4 regions of the Streptomyces sp. NBC_01241 genome follow, and region 3 is predicted to be linked to each of the others. Evidence: riboswitches for the same ligand, from Rfam matches in the RefSeq annotation. Region 3 holds a riboswitch; each other region holds the start of a gene.
What was found. Region 3 has a riboswitch for cyclic di-AMP ahead of OG306_RS05135 (C40 family peptidase). Riboswitches for the same ligand answer to the same signal wherever they lie in the genome.
Positions count from the first base shown of each region.

Region 1: another riboswitch for cyclic di-AMP. It lies ahead of OG306_RS20335 (M23 family metallopeptidase); the one in region 3 lies ahead of OG306_RS05135 (C40 family peptidase).
Region 2: another riboswitch for cyclic di-AMP. It lies ahead of OG306_RS29075 (M23 family metallopeptidase); the one in region 3 lies ahead of OG306_RS05135 (C40 family peptidase).
Region 4: another riboswitch for cyclic di-AMP. It lies ahead of OG306_RS37860 (transglycosylase SLT domain-containing protein); the one in region 3 lies ahead of OG306_RS05135 (C40 family peptidase).

Region 1 is NZ_CP108494.1:4,549,335-4,554,230, reverse strand. Features, by position in the region: gene OG306_RS20340 (aldo/keto reductase) at 1-421, opposite strand, end outside; gene OG306_RS20335 (M23 family metallopeptidase) at 600-1,847, opposite strand; cyclic di-AMP (ydaO/yuaA leader) riboswitch at 1,859-2,011, opposite strand; gene OG306_RS20330 (PP2C family protein-serine/threonine phosphatase) at 2,291-3,451, opposite strand; tRNA gene OG306_RS20325 (tRNA-Met) at 3,666-3,739, opposite strand; gene OG306_RS20320 (SPFH domain-containing protein) at 3,937-4,896, opposite strand, start outside.
Region 2 is NZ_CP108494.1:6,463,919-6,468,814, reverse strand. Features, by position in the region: gene OG306_RS29085 (HPr family phosphocarrier protein) at 149-430, shown strand; gene OG306_RS29080 (GntR family transcriptional regulator) at 629-1,330, opposite strand; gene OG306_RS29075 (M23 family metallopeptidase) at 1,610-2,371, opposite strand; cyclic di-AMP (ydaO/yuaA leader) riboswitch at 2,384-2,551, opposite strand; gene OG306_RS29070 (M16 family metallopeptidase) at 2,881-4,263, opposite strand; gene OG306_RS29065 (M16 family metallopeptidase) at 4,290-4,896, opposite strand, start outside.
Region 3 is NZ_CP108494.1:1,240,637-1,245,532, reverse strand. Features, by position in the region: gene bioB (biotin synthase BioB) at 1-425, opposite strand, end outside; gene OG306_RS05155 (8-amino-7-oxononanoate synthase) at 568-1,710, shown strand; gene OG306_RS05150 (DUF397 domain-containing protein) at 1,703-1,804, opposite strand; gene OG306_RS05145 (ATP-binding protein) at 2,156-2,587, shown strand; partial or broken gene OG306_RS05140 (LysE family translocator) at 2,638-2,751, shown strand; gene OG306_RS05135 (C40 family peptidase) at 2,795-3,268, opposite strand; cyclic di-AMP (ydaO/yuaA leader) riboswitch at 3,272-3,436, opposite strand; gene OG306_RS05130 (hypothetical protein) at 3,842-4,150, opposite strand; gene OG306_RS05125 (ATP-dependent Clp protease proteolytic subunit) at 4,158-4,793, opposite strand.
Region 4 is NZ_CP108494.1:8,358,371-8,363,266, reverse strand. Features, by position in the region: gene OG306_RS37870 (APC family permease) at 28-1,425, opposite strand; gene OG306_RS37865 (hypothetical protein) at 1,849-2,142, shown strand; gene OG306_RS37860 (transglycosylase SLT domain-containing protein) at 2,277-3,041, opposite strand; cyclic di-AMP (ydaO/yuaA leader) riboswitch at 3,044-3,208, opposite strand; gene OG306_RS37855 (ATP-binding cassette domain-containing protein) at 3,934-4,896, shown strand, end outside.

The DNA.
Region 1 (4,896 bases), 3.3 Mb from region 3:
CGAGGGCGGTGATGATCTCCTCGACCGGGACGGTCTCGTCATCGAAGTGTGTGTAGTACAGATCGATGTGGTCGGTGCCGAGCCGGCGCAGCGACTCCTCGGCCGCGGCCTTGATGTTCGTGGCGGAGAGCCCCTTGTACGAGGGGTGCGCGCCGACCTTGGTCGCGACGACGATGTCGGAACGGTTGGAGCGGGCCGCGAGCCACTTTCCGATGACGGTCTCCGACTCGCCGCCCTCGTTGCCCGGGACCCAGGCGGAGTAGGCGTCGGCGGTGTCGATGAAATTGCCGCCCGCCGCGGCGTAAGCGTCCAGCACGGCGAACGACTGCGCCTCGTCGGCGGTCCAGCCGAAGACGTTGCCGCCGAGGGCGAGCGGGAAGACCTGGAGGTCGGAAGGGCCCAGCTTACGAAGAGAAGTCATAAATGGATCAACGGATTCCGGCACGCCCGCTATTCCGACGGACCGGCAGCCCTGACGTCGGGGGGGAGCGTCAGGGCTGCCGGAGTTCAGCGGCGGGTCCACCGGATCACGGGATCGCTCGGAGCAGCGGAGCGCTCCGGTCACACGGCCCGGAAGAACCGGGAGGGCGGCCTGCGGATCAGGGGGTGAGGCCCTTGTCGCGCAGCCAGGCCATCGGGTCGATGCCCGTACCGGAGGGGGTGTGGACCTCCAGGTGGAGGTGCGGGCCCGTCACGTTGCCGGTCGCGCCGACCCGGCCGATGGTCTCACCGGTGGTGACCTGCTGGCCGACGCTCACGCCGATCGAGGACTGGTGGCAGAACCACAGCTCCGTACCGTCGTCGAGCTCCAGCACCGTGCGGTAGCCGTACGAACCGGACCAGCCGGCCGACTTGATGGTGCCGCCGTGTATGGCCTTGATCGGCGTACCCGTCGGCGCCGCGAAGTCGAGGCCGGTGTGGTAGCCGGAGGACCACATCGAGCCGGCCTGGCCGAAGGTCGAGGTGATCGTGTACGAGGAGGTCGGGATGGCGTAGCTGGCGGCGAGCTTGGCGAGCCGCAGGGCCTCGGCCTTCGCCTTGGCTTCCTCCTCCGCCTTCTTCTTCTCGGCGGCGGCCTTGGCCTCGGCCGCGTCCTGCTGCTTCTTGGCCTCGGCGGCGGCCTTCTCCGCGGCCTCCTTCTCCTGTGCGGCCTTGGCCTCGGCGTCGGCGGCGTCCTGCTGCTGCTCCGCCTGCTGGAGGATGCGCGCGCGGAGCGCCTCGCCCGCGTCCGCCGTGCCCTGCTCGGCCTCGGTGGTGGTGAGGCCGGCGGTGGTCAGCGGTGCGGCAGCGGCGGCGACAGCGGTGTTGTCGGCTTCGGGCTCCGCGGAGAACAGAGCACCCACGCCGGGAAGGGACTTGGCGTCGGGAAGCTTGTCCGCGATGGAATCGGGAAGGGAGATGGAGACCGGCGGCTTGCTCTGCGCGGTGGCCATGCCCCCTGCACCGACCGCCGCGATGACACCGACCCCGAGCACCGTGGAGCTACGGGCAAGTCCGTTGCGCTGCTTGGCGACGCGGTGCCTGCCGCGTACGGGGCGGACGGACTCCTCGGTGGGGTTCCACTCGTCCCAGCTGCGTTCGGGCTCACCGTCGCCGTTGACGCGGAATTCGCCACCGAAGTCACCGGCGAAGTCACCGCCCGGCTCGGTGCCGTACGCCGCTCCCGTCCCACCGGTCCCGTAGTCGGAGGCGGTCCCGTAGTCGGGGCCGAAGCCGGAGTCGGAAGCGAAGGGGGAGTCGGAAGCGAAGCCGGAGTGGGAACCGGATCCGAACTCGGTGCCGAAGTCGGAACCGAAGTCGGGGTTGAACCGAGAGGGAGCCTCGGGGGCAGGCTTGTTGGACGCCACGGGGGCGCACTCCTTTCCTTCCTTCTCGCCTACCGGGTTAGCTGACGGGTTCGGAGCAGGAAGGTCTCCTACGGGCTCCTCTGCCTCTCACGAGACACAGGTGTCCGATTCACCCCATGTAGGTGGTTCCCCGGTTCCCTTGCGGAATTCGGCGCTCGCGCGCGGTGCCGCCACTGACGACGGCTGGGACGACCGCGCTGCGTTATCGAACGTTAATAGACACCGGGGCCTGATTCCAAGCTGTTCCCACTGATCGTTCACGTCTTTGGCCTGGACTTTACGGTGCACAACCGGGCGGAATGGGATGAGTTGATCGACCCTCAGCGGCCACCAGATTTCTGACGTTGCGTCAAATGTTATGCGGAGCGACGCGCTTCGGTTACGTACGGTGGTATCCCGCACCCAAGGTCGACCCGGCTCGCACGAAGCCCCCGCCCCACCCGTCACACCCCTTCGCGACCGACGATCTTCACGGTCCTGCGCCGGTCCGGCTGCCCCTCCGCGGGACGTACGACCGCGAGCAGCGCCATGTCGTCGGTCGTCTCACCCCCCGTGTGCAGCCGTACGTCATCGGTCAGTGCGGACAGCAGCTCCTCGGGCCCCGGGAAGATCCGCCCGCGCAGCCGGGCCGCCGGGTCGTAGAAGACCCCGTCAGTGTTCCGCGCCTCGGAGAGGCCGTCCGTGTACAGGAGCAGGGTCGCCCCCGCCGGCAGGTCCCACTCGTCCGACCTGTCGGGCCACGCTCCCAGGTCCATCCCGAGCGGCAGCGCGGGCACCGTCGGCCCCAGCACATCCAGCGCCCCGTCGGGGTGCAGCAGGATCGGTTCGGGGTGGCCGCGGTTGACGACCCGCACCCGGGACAGCCCGGCCGGGATCTCGGCCAGCACGGCGGTGATGAAGCCCTCGACCGCGTCGAGCCCGCCCCGCCGCGTCCCCTCCCGCGCCAGCGCCCGCTCCAGCCGCTGCGCCACGCCCTCCAGCGAACGCTCCTGCTCGGCCGCCTCCCGGAACGCCCCGATGATCACCGCCACCGACTCCACGGCGTCGAGCCCCTTCCCCCGTACGTCCCCGACCACCAACCGCACCCCGTACGGGGAGTCCGTCACGGCGAACAGGTCACCGCCGACGAACTCGTCCGCCTGCGCCGCCTCGTACCGCGCCGCCACGTGCAGCCCGCCGATCCGGTCGGACGGCTTCGGCAGCACCGCCCGCATGGCGGTCTCCGCGATGACCCGCGCGGACGCCAGCTGCTCACTGCTGCGCCGCACGACCCCGTTGATCACGACCGCGAGGACCGAGACGGTGGCCAGAGTGAGCAGCTCGATCAGCGGCACGATGTCCGGCAGCGTGTTGCTGTACAGCCGCAGCACGACAACGGCCAGCATCGAGGCGACGCCGGTGCAGATGGTCCTGGACAGCGAGAAGAACGGCGCGGCGATCAGCGGCGCCGCCACGAACAGCGGAATGGCGGTGAAGGTCGGCGGGGTGAGGAAGTCGAACACCAGCCCGCCGAGAATCATCACGGCGGGCATCGCACGGACGAACCGCCGGGTACGGGTGCCGCCCTCGGCATGTCTGCCGCGCCCCTTCAGCCGCTTCCACACCTGTGGTCTCCTGCCCGGTACGCGCACGGCTGCGGACGGTACCGCGCCCCACCCCAGGCTCGCCGGAGCGGAGTCGCGCGGCGACTCCTCGTCGGCCGATGGGGGTACGTACGTGGCACAGCTCGCACACCGCCCGGACCTGCCCCTTCGGGAGTCCATGGCGGGAACGAACCAGGCCCGGCACGCTGCATGCGTGCCGGGCCTGGTTTTTCAGTAGCGGGGACAGGATTTGAACCTGCGACCTCTGGGTTATGAGCCCAGCGAGCTACCGAGCTGCTCCACCCCGCGTCGGTAAACACAACTGTACGGCATGCGCGGCGGGCTCATGACCACTGAGCGAATCACTGGGCGAATCACCGGGCGAACCGCTGAGCCACTGAGTGAACCGCTGAGCGAATCACCGACCGCTCGGCACCCGTCCGCCGCTCGCTCGGTACTCCGGCCATGCGCCCGGCGACCAGCCCGCGTCCCCGCACCCCGCCGCCTCAATTCGTGTCGGTGATACGGGGAGCGGCCTTCCCGTTGACCGCCGGGGGCTTCATCGGATTCGCGCCGCGCTGCAGGGAGCGGAGGATCGCCAGCCCCTGGCCGACCACGCCCGCCGCCATCTCATTGACGCCGTCGGTGCCGTTCAGAACGGTCAGGTCCGCACCCGACATGCCCCGGGCGGCCGCGTCGGCCAGGGCGGGCAGGTTCTCGACGATGCGGTTGGCCGCGATCAGCTCCTGGTTGCCGTCGCGCAGCGAAGCGGCGCGCGCACTGTTGGCGTCGGCCTGCGCCTGGGCGATGGTCCGCTCGGCGTACGCGTTGCCGTCGGCCTCGAACTTCACCCGGTCCCGGGCCGCCTCCGCGAGGGTGCGCTGGCGGTACGCCTCGGCGTCCGCCGGGCGCCGTACCTCCCCTTCGAGCCGTTGCGCGGCGAGTGCGGCCTGCCGCTCGGCCAGTGAGGTCTGCTCCTCGATGACCTCGTGCGAAGCCCTGGCCTGGGCGAGCGGTCCGGCCTGCGCGGCGCGGGCGTTGTACTGCTCGGTCTCGGCGAGGAAGCCGGCCCGCTTGATCGCGGTGTCCCGTTCGTACTCCGCCTTGAGCGCGGCGGCCTGCTGTTCGCGCTGGCTGGCCTCCTGGTCGGCCTTGGCCTCGGCGATCCGGGCCTGGCTGGCGACCGCGGCGGCGTGCGGGGCTGCGAGGTTCTTGATGTAGCCGGTGGCGTCGTCGATCTCCTGGATCTGGAGGGCGTCCACCACGATGCCGAGCTTCTCCATCTCGCCGTGGCTGCCCGCGATGACCTCCTGGGAGACCCGGTTGCGCTCGCGGATGATCTGCTCCACGGTCAGTCCGCCGACGATGGAACGCAGGTGGCCCGCGAAGATCCGGCCGGCGAGCTCCTCCATCTGTTCCTGCTCGGTCAGGAAGCGACGCGCCGCGTTGGCAATGGACACGGCATC
Region 2 (4,896 bases), 5.2 Mb from region 3:
GGTCGCGTAGGTCCCGGGGCCGGGGCAGTCTGAGGGGGCCGAACGGCGGTAAAGCACGGGCTGCGGGCCTGCCGCGGGTCGGCCTGGAGCATCGCGCACTGCGTGAGAGACTGGTCTAGACAACTGTTGAATTCTGAAGGGCAGAACCATGGCTGAGCGCCGCGTCAACGTCGGATGGGCCGAGGGCCTGCACGCCCGCCCCGCTTCCATCTTCGTCCGTGCCGCCACGGCCTCCGGCGTCCCCGTGACGATCGCCAAGGCGGATGGCAACCCGGTGAACGCCGCCTCGATGCTCGCGGTGCTCGGTCTCGGCGCGCACGGCGGCGAGGAGATCGTGCTCGCATCCGAGGCCGACGATTCGGAAGCCGCCCTGGACCGTCTGGCGAAGCTGGTCGCCGAGGGGCTCGATGAGCTGCCGGAGACCGTCTGACCCGTTTTCTACGAAAGAGCCGCGACCCCTTGACCGGGTCCGCGGCTCTTTCGCTTTCTCGGGCGAAACTTCGTGAAAAATGAAGAGCGAAGATAATTCGGACAGCCCGAAGGAAGCCGCACGGAATGACAACTCTTTGTATACGGCGTAATTATTAATGCCGGATGCCCGTGGTGTTTACGGGATGTTGCGAAGCCCTCACCCGGCCGGTGCGTGAGGCCGGGAGCCGGCGGTCCGGCCGGTGCGTGGGACCGTGGGCCGGCGGTCCGGCCGGTCGACGCGGCGCAGCCGGTGCGCGGCCGCGGCCCGTTCGGCGTGCTGGGCGGTCAGCGCCCTGGCCCGTTCCGCGTCACCGCGCGCCACCGCGTCCACGACGGCTCCGTGCTCGGCCCAGGAATCCGCCGGGCAGGCCGGCTGCTCGACCGCGTACATCCAGGCGATCTTGTGCCGGAGCTGGGTGAGCAGCGCGATCAGGCCGGGACTGCCGGAGGCCTGCACCAACGTCTCGTGGAACCAGCCGCCCAGCGGGCGCAGATCCTCCCCCTCGCCCCGCCTGGCCCGCTCCTGGCCGAGCCGGACCAGACCGCGCAGCACCTTCAGATGCGCCTCGGTGCGGCGCTGCGCGGCGCGCGCGGCGGCCAGCGGCTCCAGCAGCATCCGGACCTCCAGCAGGTCGGCGGCCTCCTGTCGGGTCGGCTCGGCCACGCACGCGCCCGCGTGCCGCCGGGTGACCACGAAGCCCTCGGACTCCAGGGTGCGCAGCGCTTCCCGTACCGGGACGCGGGAGACCCCGTATCGACGCGCCAACGACTCCTCTGTGAGCCGGCTGCCGCGTTCGAAGACACCGGAGACGATGTCGTCACGGATTGCCGTGCATACCGCATGCGCGGGAATGCGCATGTCCGAACCTCCGCCTTAATCCCCGCGAAACGCGGCCGGCCGACGCCTGTTCTGCGACCCTATTGCAGTGCGGTCGAATTTCCGATGCCGGGTGGAAATTCATGAATATCTTTTGGCCACGGAGCGACTCGGCGGGCATGTACTGCAGGCGGGCACCACGGGCAGACACAGAGGCCAGGCACGGCGAAGGCCGGGCACAGGGAAGGCCGGGCACAGCGAAGGCCCCGGTGTGTGCCGGGGCCTTCGAAGAGGTGCTGCAGGTGGGACGGGCGGCTTCGGTCAGACGTTGACGCCGTGGGCGCGCAGGTAGGCGACGGGGTTCATGTCGGAGCCGTACGACGGCGTCGTCCGGGCCTCGAAGTGGAGGTGCGGGCCCGTGGAGTTGCCGGTCGAGCCGGAGAGCCCGATCCGCTCGCCCGCGCCGACGCTCTGGCCGACGGAGACGCCGATCGAGGAGAGGTGGCCGTACTGCGTGTACGTGCCGTCCGTCATCCGGAGCACGATGTTGTTGCCGTACGCGCCGCCCCAGCCGGCCTCGACGACCGTACCGGCACCGACGGCGACGACAGAACTGCCGGACGCGGCGTGGAAGTCGATGCCCGAGTGGCTGCCGGACGACCAGAGCGAGCCACTGGACTTGTAGCCGGTGGTGACGTACGAACCTGCGACCGGGAGCCGGAAGGCGCCCAGGCGGGTGCGCTCGGCGGACCGGGCGGCACGCGCCTTCTCCGCCCGCGCCTCGGCCGCGCGCTTCGCTTCGGCCTCGGCCTCCGCCTTCTCCTTCGCCGCGGCATCGGCCTGGTGCTGCTGTGCGGCGGCCTGGGCCTCTATCTGGTCGGCGAGGGCGCTGTCGATGCCGATGACCTGGTTCAGGCCGGTCTCGCCGACGGAGGTGACCCCGGTGTCCGCTGCGAGGGCCGGAGAGGCCGCGCCGCCGATGACGCCGGTGGTGGCCAGGGCCGCGACGCCGGCGATCTTCGCGCTCCTGCGCGTCAGTCGACTCGGGGCACGATGCTTCCCGGTGGCACGGGTGAACGCCATGAAGTGGCTGGTCCTTTCCTTCCTTCTCGCCTACCGGGTTAGCTGACGGGTTCGGAGCAGGAAGGTCTCCTACGGACTACTCGGCCTCGGTGAGGCTCAGGCATCCGATTCACCCCAGGGACTTCGTGGGTCCCCGGCTCCCCAGGCTCGCGCCTGACGGGGACTCGGCGATGACTGTCCGGTACGTCGCGGATGCGGCATACGAGTGACGGACAGCCCGGCCGACGCTAAGCGGGGTCACTTTCATTCACCAAACGGACAGGCTGTTTTGTAGCGCATCCCACAGGGCAGACAGGCAACCTCTCCACCAGAACGGACAAAAAGGAATACCCCGGCGAGATCTCACTCACAGGGGTATTCCTCTTGTCCCGGTATGCAGACATGCGACGGGTTGGTGGACCGGGCGACCGGTGGGCCGTCACAGGTGACCCGTCACAAGCGAACTGTCGCGGCCTGACGGGCCGGCCATCCCGTCAGGCCGCCTCCCGCGCCCGCGACAGGTACGCCCGTCAGCCGGTGACCACCGACACCTCTCCGATGTCCAGCGCCCGGACCGGTTCCTCGATCTGCGCCGCGTCACCGACGAGGACCGTGACCAGCCGGTCGCCCGGGAAGGCGTTGACCACCGCCGCGGTCGCCTCGACCGTGCCGGTCTCCGCGAGCCGGGCGTACAGGTGTGCCTGGTAGTCGTCCGGGAGGTGCTGCTCGACCTGGTCTGCGAGGGTGCCGGCGACGGAGGCCGCCATCTCGAACTTCAGCGGTGCGACACCGACGAGGTTCTGCACGGCCGTCTCGCGCTCCTCGTCGGTCAGCCCCTCAGCGGCCAGGGCCCGCAGGACCGTCCACAGGTCCTTCAGGGCCGGTCCGGTGGACTCCGTGTCGACGGATCCGCTGATGGCGAGCATCGCGGCACCCGTCGCCCCCGAGGCGGAATCCGGGGCCGACGAGCGCAGCACCTGGGCGAAGGCCCGCACGCCGTACGTGTAGCCCTTCTCCTCGCGCAGCACCCGGTCCAGCCGGGACGTGAGCGTGCCGCCCAGGCAGTACGTGCCGAGCACCTGAGCCGGCCATACGCTGTCGTGCCGGTCGGGGCCGATCCGGCCGATCAGCAGCTGCGTCTGCACCGCGCCCGGACGGTCGACGATCACCACCCGACCGCTGTCGTCCGCGGTGATCGGCGGGGCGGGGCGGGGCTCGGCGGTGTCGCCCGCCCAGTCGCCGAGGGTGTCGGCGAGCAGGGCGTCCAGGTCGATGCCGGTGAGGTCACCGACGACCACGGCGGTTGCCGTGGACGGCCTGACGTGGGCGTCGAAGAAGGCACGCACGGCCGACGAGTCGATCCGCTCCACCGTCTCCTCGGTGCCCTGGCGTGGGCGCGACATGCGCGCCGTGGCCGGGAAGAGCTCCTTGGAGAGCTGCTTGGCGGCGCGGCGGGCCGGGTTGGCCTGCTCGTGCGGGATCTCGTCGAGCCGGTTGCGTACCAGCCGCTCGACCTCGCTGTCGGCGAAGGCGGGCGCCCGCAGCGCCTCGGCGACCAGCGCGAGCGCCTTGGCCAGTCGGGAGGCCGGGACCTCCAGGGAGACCCGGATGCCGGGGTGGTCGGCGTGCGCGTCGAGGGTGGCGCCGCAGCGCTCCAGCTCGGCGGCGAACTCCTCGGCCGTGTGCTTGTCGGTGCCCTCGGAGAGCGCCCGCGCCATGATCGTGGCCACGCCGTCGAGGCCCTCGGGCTCGGCGTCCAACGGGGCGTCCAGGACGATCTCGACCGCCACGACCTGCTGGCCGGGACGTTGGCAGCGCAGCACCGTGAGGCCATTGGGCAGGGCGCCGCGCTCCGGTGCGGGGAAGGCCCACGGGCGGGCGACGCCGGGGGCCGGCTGCGGGTGGAACTGCATCGAAACTCCAGTCGCGGCAGCGTCGGTCACTTGTCCGCTCCTTCGTGCGCGTCGGTATCGTCGGCTTCGGTCTCATCGGTGTCCGGTGATTCCGCGGGCTCGGCCGATTCGGCCGGTTCGTAGACCAGCACCGCCCGGTTGTCGGGGCGCAGCTGGGCCTTGGCGACCGCCTGGACCTCTTCAGCGGTGACATCGAGCACCCGCTGTACGGCGGTCAGGGCGAGCTGCGGGTCGTCGAACAGCACGGCGAACCGGCAGAGTTCGTCGGCGCGGCCCGCCACCGTACCGAGCCGGTCCAGCCACTCGCGCTCCAACTGGGCCTGCGCACGCTCCATTTCCTCGGGCGTGGGGCCTTCGGCGGCGAACCGGGCGAGCTCCTCGTCGACAGCGGCCTCGATCTGCGGCACCTCGACGCCGCCGGACGTCTTGACGTCCAGCCAGCCGAGGGAGGGCGCACCGGCCAGCCGGAGCAGCCCGAACCCGGCCGCCACGGCCGTACGGTCACGGCGGACCAGACGGTTGTGCAGCCGCGACGACTCGCCGCCGCCGAGCACGGTGAGCGCGAGGTCCGCCGCGTCGCACTCGCGGGCGCCGTCGGGCGGCAGCCGGTAGGCGGCCATCAGCGCCCGTGCC
Region 3 (4,896 bases):
CACACCTCGACGCCCTCGTTCTGTTCCTTGATCGTCTCGATGGTCTGCGACACCCGGTCGACATCACGGTCCGTCGGTCCGCGGCCGCTCGCCACCAGACACACCCGCTTGGCGCCACCCGCCACCCCGGTCGCAGCTGCCTTCGACGCCTCATCCGGCTTCAGCCAGGTGTACTTGAGGATCTCGGCCTTCGATCCGAGCCGCTGCGAGCAGTACGAGCAGTCCTCGGGGCAGAGCCCGGACTTGAGATTGACCAGATAGTTCAGTTTCACGCGCCGCCCGAACCACTGACGGCGCACCCTTCCGGCCGCGGCCACCACGTCGAGCAGATCGTCGTCCGAGGTCGCCAGTACGGCGAGTGCTTCTTCGCGGGTCGGCAGCTCGCGCCGCAGCCCCTTGTCCACCAGCGTGTTCAGGAGGTCCATGACGTTGATCCTGGCCTACGGCACGGCCCGCAGCCAAGGAGGAATCGGACAATGGAGCATGCCGATGGTGTGGGTATTGCCACAGCATGACCTGCTGCGCCCCCGGTTAGAGTCTGTGAGCTGCCTACAAAAGGGACCGCTCATGTCCTTCGCCCCGTTCGACTGGATCGGCGACGAGGCGCGCCGCCGCGCGGACGCCGGACTCGTCCGTACGCTCCGCCCCCGGCCCGCCGAACCAGAACTCCTGGACCTCGCGAGCAACGACTATCTGGGCCTGACCCGGCACCCCGAGGTCACCGCTGCCGCCGCCGAGGCCGCCCGCCGATGGGGTGCGGGCGCGACCGGATCCCGGCTCGTCACCGGCTCCACCGCTCTGCACGCCGAACTCGAACACGAGCTGGCCGAATTCTGCGGGTTCGAGGCGGCCCTGGTCCTGTCATCGGGCTATGCGGCCAATCTCGCTGCCCTCACCGCGCTCACCGGCCGCGGCTCGCTGATCGTTTCCGACGCGGGCAACCACGCCTCGATCGTGGACGGTTGCCGGCTCTCCCGGGCCGGGACCGCCGTCGTGCCGCACGCCGACCCCGACGCCGTACGCAAGGCCCTGCAGACGCACGACGGCCGTGCACTGGTGGTCACCGACTCGGTCTTCTCGGTCGACGGCGACGCCGCGCCGCTGCCCGAACTGGCCGACGCCTGCCGGGCGGAGGGCGCCGCGCTGCTCGTCGACGACGCGCACGGTCTGGGCGTACTGGGGGACGGCGGCCGGGGCGCGCTCGCCGCCGCCGGTCTCGCGGGCGGCGACGGAATCGTCACCACGCTCACCCTCTCCAAGTCCCTGGGCAGCCAGGGCGGAGCGGTCCTCGGTCCGGCCCGGGTCATCGAACACCTGGTCAACACGGCCCGGACTTTCATCTTCGACACGGGTCTCGCGCCGGCCGCCGCGGGCGCCGCGCTGGGCAGCCTGCGACTGCTCGGCCGCGAGCCGGAGCGCGCCGAACGGGTCCGAGACGTCGCCAGCGCGCTGTACGAGCGGCTGACCGCCGCCGGCCTGACCGCCGTGCGCCCCGATGCCGCCGTGGTCTCGGTACGGGCGCCCTCGGCAGACGCGGCGGTGCGCTGGGCGGCCGACTGCCGTACCGCCGGAATCGCGGTGGGATGCTTCCGGCCGCCGTCGGTGCCGGACGGCGTCTCCCGGCTGCGGCTGACCGGGCGCGCCGATCTGACCGAGGAACAGATTGCCGAGGCGGTGGCGATCGTGCGACGGACCGCTCCCGTCAGCTGACCGGACCCCGGTGCAGGCCGGAGACGAAAGAGGTCCAGGCCCCCGCCGCGGAGAACCGCAGTGGGGGCCTGGACACGTCCTTGGAGTCCCGCACGGCCAGCCGTCCGTCACCGAACGGCTACTCGTCACATGGTCGAGAACAGCCGGTGAGACCGGCATATTCGCCGACCGAGAACGGAAGCAACTGATGTTGAATATGGGGAAGTTGAGCCCGGGACCGTGCTGGATCGGCGGCCTTCCTCCCTATCCCCGCTCCTCCTCCTGCCGAGCGGACAGTGTGACGCCCGCATACGGTTTTGCGTGGCAGGGTTCACCGCATTGAGCGACAGATATATGCATATCTCGGTGGATCGCCGCCGGAGGGGGCAGCATCAAGGGCAATCTGGCGCGAAGCACAACCGGGACCGAGCGCGAGTCGGTCCGGGTGGGAAAGGGACGGCTCGCCATGGCAGACCATCAAGAAGCCAGCGTCACTCTGCCGAGCGAGCCGGTCTCGGTCGCGGCGGCCCGGAGATACGTGGACCGGGTGCTCACCGAATGGGGACTGGCCACCGACACGGAGTTCGCCGACGGCATCCGGCTCGTCGTCTCGGAGCTCGCGACCAACGCCGTCCAGCACACCTTCGGGCAGTCGCCCACTTTCACCGTGGACCTGAGACTGGAACGGGAGGAACAGCTGCAGCTGGGAGTGACGGACAGTCACCCGCGTCGGCCCCGGCGGCTGCCCACCACCGTTCAGCAGGACAACGGACGCGGCATGGTGATCATCCGCTCCCTGGCCAAGGAGTGCGGAGGCCGGCTGACCGTCACCCCCACCGCCGACGGAGGCAAGAGGGTCTGGATCGCGCTCCCATGGAGCACCCCCGTACAGAACTGAACGGCCACCCGATCCGCCCCGTTACCCGGACAGGCCGACGGCGGACGGGACGGATGGGGCGGCGGCTGCGCCGCCCGCGTGCCGCCCGCGCCGTCGAGGGCGGAGGCGGCGCGGCGCTCACCGCGTGGGGACTGGTCCTGGCGTCCGGCCCCCTGCTGCGCTGAAGTCCTCAGCCGCACCGGGCTTGTCAGCGGCGCTGAGACCGCGTCAGCGGACCCGGCCGTAATAGACGTGTTTCGTCCAGATCTTCTCCAGCCGGACCACCGCACCGCTCCTCGGCGAGTGCCAGATCTTGCCGTGACCGGCGTAGATCCCCACGTGGTAGACGCTGTGGCCGTAGTGGAAGAAGACCAGATCGCCGCGTTGCCTGTGCGAGGCCGGGATGTGGCGGGTCTTGTTGTACTGCTGCTGGGCCGTGCGGGGGAGCCTCTTGCCGGCCTTCTTGAACGAATAGGCCGTCAGTCCCGAGCAGTCGAAGAGGTTGGGGCCGGTGGCCCCCCACCTGTACGGCGATCCCTTCTTGGACGCGGCGACCTTGAGTGCCTTCATGGAGAGAGTCGCCGCCTGGGCCTCCGTCGCGGCGCCCGGGGCGAGCATGGTGCCGCCGACGGCGGCCAGAGTCAGAACCGAGGCCGTACCGGCCCGGGCGAGCAGAGACGGGACATGAACCTGCGCAGTCATGCGCAACCCTTCGTCAGCCGCCTGTGAAGGATGACCTGTCGGGTTCGGGCTGGCGAAGTTGCCCGGCCGCGCTCGGCGGCTTCACCCCGAGGGCCGACCGGTGATCCGGTCGACCCGTTGTGCTCGGGTCCTCCACTCCTGCCGATCCACTTCTGTCGACCAGACATCCGGACGGCGGCAGGACTCGGCGTCCGCCCGGACCGCCCCGTCGCTGTGGCGGGGGCTTGTCGTCCCACGGATCTTGACTCACCGACTGCCGGATTTTCGAGGATAAACGACGAATTGTGAGGCTCTTCGCGGCTGACCCGTTCGGGTGGAGCCGGCGGTTCCGGGAACGCTGACGTTCATTCGGACCGGTCCCGTACCAGGGGTGGAATCAAGGATTCCGCTCATTGCCCGCCGGGAGCGCGCAACTGGAGAAATATCTCGCGAGAGGGACTTTCTACGCCGAAAGAGCTAGGAATTTCGATGTGACCACCGGGCGTGTCGCGAACGGGAGTTGGGTGCCCCCGGCCGGGGCGGGTTGCGGGGGAGCCCGGCTGGTCCCGGCCGGCCTGGCGGAAAATCGGTTGATCAACTCGTCGGATCGGGAGGTACGGTGACGCGTCCGGCCCGCCGTTCCCCGTCCAGCACCCGTAGCGCCCGGGCCAGGGTGGCGGCGTGGATCCGTGCTTCGCCGCGTTCGTGCATCAACGTGAGGGCGTCCCGCAGCGCGGCCGCCCGTGAGGCCAGTGCCTGTGCGGCCCGCAGCGCGGAGTAGGTGTCGTCGCCGCGGGCCGGGTTGATCCGGCCCAGTTGGTCGAGGACTTCGAGATAGCGGTCGATGAACTCGCCCTCGGCGCGTGTCAGCGCGGGCGGTGGTGGCAACTCCGGTGGTCGCACCGGGCGTTCACCGCGCACCGTGCGGCGGGAGCGACGACTTCCGGTTCTCCATGACGTGGTCCACCAGGCCGTATGCCTTGGCGCCGGGGGCGTCGAGGATGAGATCGCGCTCGATGTCGGCGGCGATCTGCTCGGCGCCGCGGCCGGTATGGCGGGCCAACAGCGTGGTGAGCATCTCGTGGACCCGTTCCAACTCCTGCGCCTCGATCTCCAGATCGGACGGCTGGCCCTGCACCGGCTCGGTGAGTGCGGGCTGCTGTACGACGACCCGCGCCCCGGGCAGCGCGTGCCGCCTGCCGGGAGCACCCGCCGCGAGCAGTGCCGACGCGCAGGAACCTGCCTGGCCGAGGCAGTAGGTCTCCACCTCGCAGGTGAGGTACTCCATCGTGTCGTAGATCGCCGACATGGCCCCGAACGAGCCGCCGGGGGAGTTGATGTAGAGGGAGATGGGCCGGTCCGGGGCGGCGTGTTCCAGATACATGAACTGGGCGACCAGGTCATTGGCCGCGGTGTCGTCGACCGGGGTGCCGAGGAAGACGATCCGTTCGGCGAGCAGCTTGGAGTACGGGTCGAGGGTGCGGGTCCCGTTGGTCGTGCGCTCGGTGAACTCGGGCAGCACGTAGCGGGCGGCAGGACGGAACAGCATGAACGATGCCTCTCCTCCGGGATCTGTACGGGATTCGCGTGAGCGGACTCTGCGCGAGCACCTGTAAAAAATGTACAGGACGTACAGAAGGTTGTGGTGG
Region 4 (4,896 bases), 7.1 Mb from region 3:
CGTCGGTCGTGGGCCCCGGTCGTCCGGTCAGTGCTGCACGTCCTCCGGAATGCTGACCAGCCAGCGGGTCTCCTGGCGGGGCCGCAGATACAGCGCCCAGTAGAGGGTGGCAACCGCGGTGATTCCGCCGGTCCACAGCAGGTACTCGGTCTCCTGCTGGGTCAGGATGTACGCGAGCACGGCGATGAGCAGCACGGGGGTCGCAGGCCACAGCGGCATGCGCCAGGCCGGTGCCTCGCGGTGCGCCCCGCGGCGGCAGAGCAGAGCGGCGACCGCGACCAGCAGGTACATGGCCGTGACGGAGACGCCGGTGACGCCGTACAGGGTGTCGAGGTTGACGAAGCAGAGCGCCGCTCCGGGGACGCCGACGACCAGGGTCGCGACCCACGGGGAGCCGAACCGGCCGAGCTGGGACAGGGCGTTGTTGACCGGCTCGGGCCATGCCTTGTCGCGGGCGGAGGCGAACAGGACCCGTGAGTTCTGGATGACCATCACGATGCCCGCATTGATGATCGCGAGAGCGACGCAGAGGCTGACGAACGTACCGACGGCCGAGTTGGACCAGGCGGCGACCATGGTGTTGAGGTCGCCCGAGGTCAGGGCCGCGAGGTCCGGGGCACCGAACGTGATGGCGATGACCGGGACGAGGATGACCGCCGTGGAGATGGCGAGGGTGGCGAGGACGGTACGGGCCACGTTGCGCCGGGGATTCTCCAGCTCCTCCGAGAGGTAGACGGCTGTGGAGAAGCCCTGGGTGATGAAGAGCGCGATCGCCAGCCCGGAGACCACCATCATCGCGGTGACCGTGGAGCTCGTCCCGCTCGACGAGGCGACCGAACCGTGCACCAGCGCGGAGGCTCCGCGCTCGGAGTGCGCGAAGCCGAGAACGGCGACGACGCCGGCCGCGATCACTTCCAGGACGAGGAAGATTCCGGTGATCCACGCGTTGGCGCGCAGGTCCAGGAGGCCTGCGAGGGTGGCGAGCGCCATGACTCCGGCGCCCGCGAGTGGGGTCGGTATCTGCACCACGGGAGCGAGGTAGTCGGCCGTGCCCATGGCGATGACCGGGGGCACGATCATCACGACCAGCAGGGAGAGCACGAAGACGAGCCACCCGGCCAGCCGTCCCGCCATGGTCGACACCATGGCGTACTCACCGCCCGCACTCGGGATGAGGGTGCCCAGTTCCGAGTAACAGAAGGCGACCGCGATACAGAGCAGCGAACCGATGCCGATGGTCAGGGCGGTGTACGTGCCGAGGCTGGAGAACAGGTCCGGTACGACCACGAAGAGTGTCGAAGCGGGCGTCACGCAGGAGAGCGTGAGGAGTGTTCCGCCCACGACGCCGATGGAACGCTTGAGCTTCTGTGGGGTGGGGCCGGTCGCGGGGGCCAGCGCCTGGGGAGCGCTGAGCGTTTCGGTCATCGTGCGATTCCGATCAACAGGTGCGGTGACTGAGCACGGGAGCGGTATCGCCTCCAGACGAGGACGTAGTGAACGTTTTCTTCGCTCCCAGCGCGACATGCAATCCTGACGAGTTTCGCAGGTCAAGAGCTGTTCACCTACGGAATTCGTTGTTTCGGCGAGCCGATACAACGGTTTGTCGTTGAAAGTGCGTCACTCTGCTGGAGATCGACGGGTGCGGGAACCGCAGCGGAATCCGATGGAAAATTTTGCCCGTTTCAGGATCCGGAGAGGCGGGAGCGTCCCGGAGCACCGCGGAGGACGGACGGCAGAGAGCGGAGAACGGCCGACGGCGGACGGCGGAGGGCGCGCGTCGACCGGGCCGTGAGCGCCCGCGCTCCGACTGGGGGTGCGCATCCATGGACTTGGTGCCAGCCTGGATTCATGGCTTGGGCGTCATGGACGACTCGCGGTGTGTTCTCCGGGCATGGTGGCGTGCTGACGGACGAGGTCGGCGTCCTGTCCGGGGACCTGACGGTTCACACGACCTGGGCCGATGACATGGCTCAGGTGACAGTGCAGTACACGGGTGCGATCGACTGGTTCACCATGTCGGGCAGCCCCGTGCCGTGCTGCTCCGAGGACGACAGCCGTCGTCTCCACGACGCGGTGGTGAAGTCCGTTCGTGAAGGAGCGGCGGCCAAGGTTCCCAGGCCACCGCCCAGCAGGCCGGAGTAGGTACCCCTGCCCCCAGGAAGCGACCGAACGGCGGTCCCTGACCGGCGGGTACGGTCCTTCACGAGAGGCCTGCTCGGCCCTCCGTGAACCCGTGAACCCGTCGGCCCTGAACCGCCGCCAGGAGCTCTTGTGCGTCAGTAGGCGCCGAACACGTTGTCGATCGAGCCGTACCTGTCGGCCGCGTAATTGCACGCTGCGGTGATGTTGGCGACCGGGTCGTAGCTGTCCATCGACGTGCCGGGCACGTGGTAGGCGCGGAACGTCGGGTCGATGATCTGCAGGAGCCCCTTGGACGGCGTTCCCTTGGCGGCGTTCGAGTCCCAGTTGTTGATGGCCCGGGGGTTACCGGAGGACTCGCGCATGATGTTGCGGTGGATGCCGTCGTAGCTGCCGGGTATGCCGTGCTGGGCCATGACGGCCAGCGACTCCTTGATCCAGCCGTCCAGGTCATTGGTGTACTTGGCGGGGGCGGCGGCAGTGGTCGACACCGCGACGGTGTTCACGGCCGATACGCCGGTGGACGTGCCGGCCACAGCCTTGGCGCCGATGGTCAGTTTCATGCCCGGGTGAATCAGCGTGGGGTCGGCACCGATGGTCTCTCGATTGTCCGCGTACAGCTTCTGCCAGCCACCGCTTACGGAATGCCCCTTCGCGATCTTGGAAAGGGTGTCACCCGCGATCACGGAATAGATGGTGGGCGCGGCCTTCTGGGCGGAGATTTCCTTGGCGACGGCGGCCGGTGCCGTGGCCTTTGCGGTGGCAGCCTGGGCCGGCGCGGCCGAAGCGAATCCGGCGCAGACCAGCGGCAGCACGAGGGCGGCTCCGCCCGTGGTCGCGGCAATGAAACCGCGGGTCCGCGAAGTGGGCTTGCGACGACGATACTCACCCGTTGTGGGCATGGCGAATTCCTCTCCGTCGCCTACGAGGTGAGCTGTCGGGTTCAGGCTGGAGATGCCTGGCCGCATGCAATTGCGACTTCACCCCGAGCCATACCGGATACCGGTTCGGCGGCTTACCTGGGTCCCCCGCTCCTGCCGTACGTGAGTGGGTTGGTCGGATTCTCGGACGGCGGCAGGATTCGGCGTTCCGTCCGGATTGACGGTGACCGTAGGCGAGAAATGCCGAAGGGAACAAGCCCCTATTTTTTGATCACAATTCATTTGCAAGATCGAATCACGGAAGGGGAAGTAAGCCACCTCACATCGCCATGCCAAATTTCCTTGCACAGAAGGGAACCGGGTGACGCGCCACGACATCGCGAGGCCTGAAAGTGACTCACACCACGCAGCTTCAGAAACGGGCATACCGGGCAGCGTCGAGAGATCGCAACTCCCCCCAAATGCCCCTTTGTTGCCCAAGAGCCCATGTCTAACGAAAGCGCACATATAGGACATTTGACTGACTCTTCGCCTGTTCTCGCTCCGGTGCACCACCGTCGGGCCCGCCACACCCGGCAGGACCGGCCTCCGATCGCTCGCGCCACTCCCCCGCACGGCATCGAGGCGTTGCCTTCCGCCCGCCTGATCGCTAAGGTTTCGAGCTGTCCTGTTGTCTCCGATAGAGGTGGACGTTGCGCATCTGAGGTTCGCGATCATCGCGCCGTACGACTCCGGTCGTACGCCCGTCACGCAGTAGCAGTGTGTTGTCCTGCCCGTGACCCCGCGTGGATGCGACCTCGGTGCATGAGCCGTCCCTCGATCTTTCGGACCGCCGCACCTGTTCCTGTTCGGTCGCTGCGTGGTGCTCGCATACGAAGCCCCCTTCACCGCGCTCACGACTGCGAGGATCACCATGGCGACACCCACCACCCCCAGTGCCTCCCTCACCTGCTCCGCCCTGTCCTTCCAGTGGCCGGACGGCACGACCGTCTTCGACGGGCTCTCGCTCAGCATCGGCCGGGGCCGCACAGGCCTCGTCGGCAACAACGGCGCGGGCAAGTCCACACTGCTGCGCCTGCTGGCCAGCCTGCTGCGCCCCTCCCAGGGCTCGGTGACCGTCGGCGGCAGCCTCGCCCACCTTCCTCAGAACATCACCCTCGACACGACGCTGCGGGTGGACGAGGCCCTGGGCATCGCCGAGCGGCGCGACGCGCTGCGCGCCATCGAGGCCGGAGATGTGGACGAGAAGCACTTCGAGACGATCGGCGACGACTGGGACGTGGAGGAACAGGCCCTCGCGACACTGGGGTCGCTCGGGCTCGGATACCTGGAGCTGGACCGCACCGTGGGCCAGATGTCCGGCGGGGAGACCGTCCTGCTGCGGCTGGCCGCCCTGCTGCTGGAACGCCCCGACGTCCTCCTGATGGACGAACCGACCAACAACCTCGATGTGTTCGCGCGCCGCAGGCTCTACGACGCCGTCGACAACTGGCGCTCCGGAGTACTGGTCGTGGTCAGCCACGACCTCGAACTGCTCGAACGCGTGGACCGCATCGCCGAACTGCACGCCGGATCCGTGAGCTGGTACGGCGGTGGCTGGTCGGCCTACCAGGAGGCCCTGGCCACCGAACAGGAGGCCGCCGGACGGATGTTGAGGGCCGCGGAGGCCGACGTGCGCCGGCAGAAACGCGAACTGGAGGAGACCCAGGTGAAGCTGGCCCGCCGTCAGCGCCAAGGCAGGAAGGCGGAGGCCGACGGGGGCCTCCCGAAGATCCTCGCCGGCCGCCGGAAGCGGTCCGCGCAGGAGTCCGGGGGCAGGCTTCGCGGCGTGCACGAGGAGCGGCTCAGCGAGGCGCGCGAACGCCGCGAGGAAGCC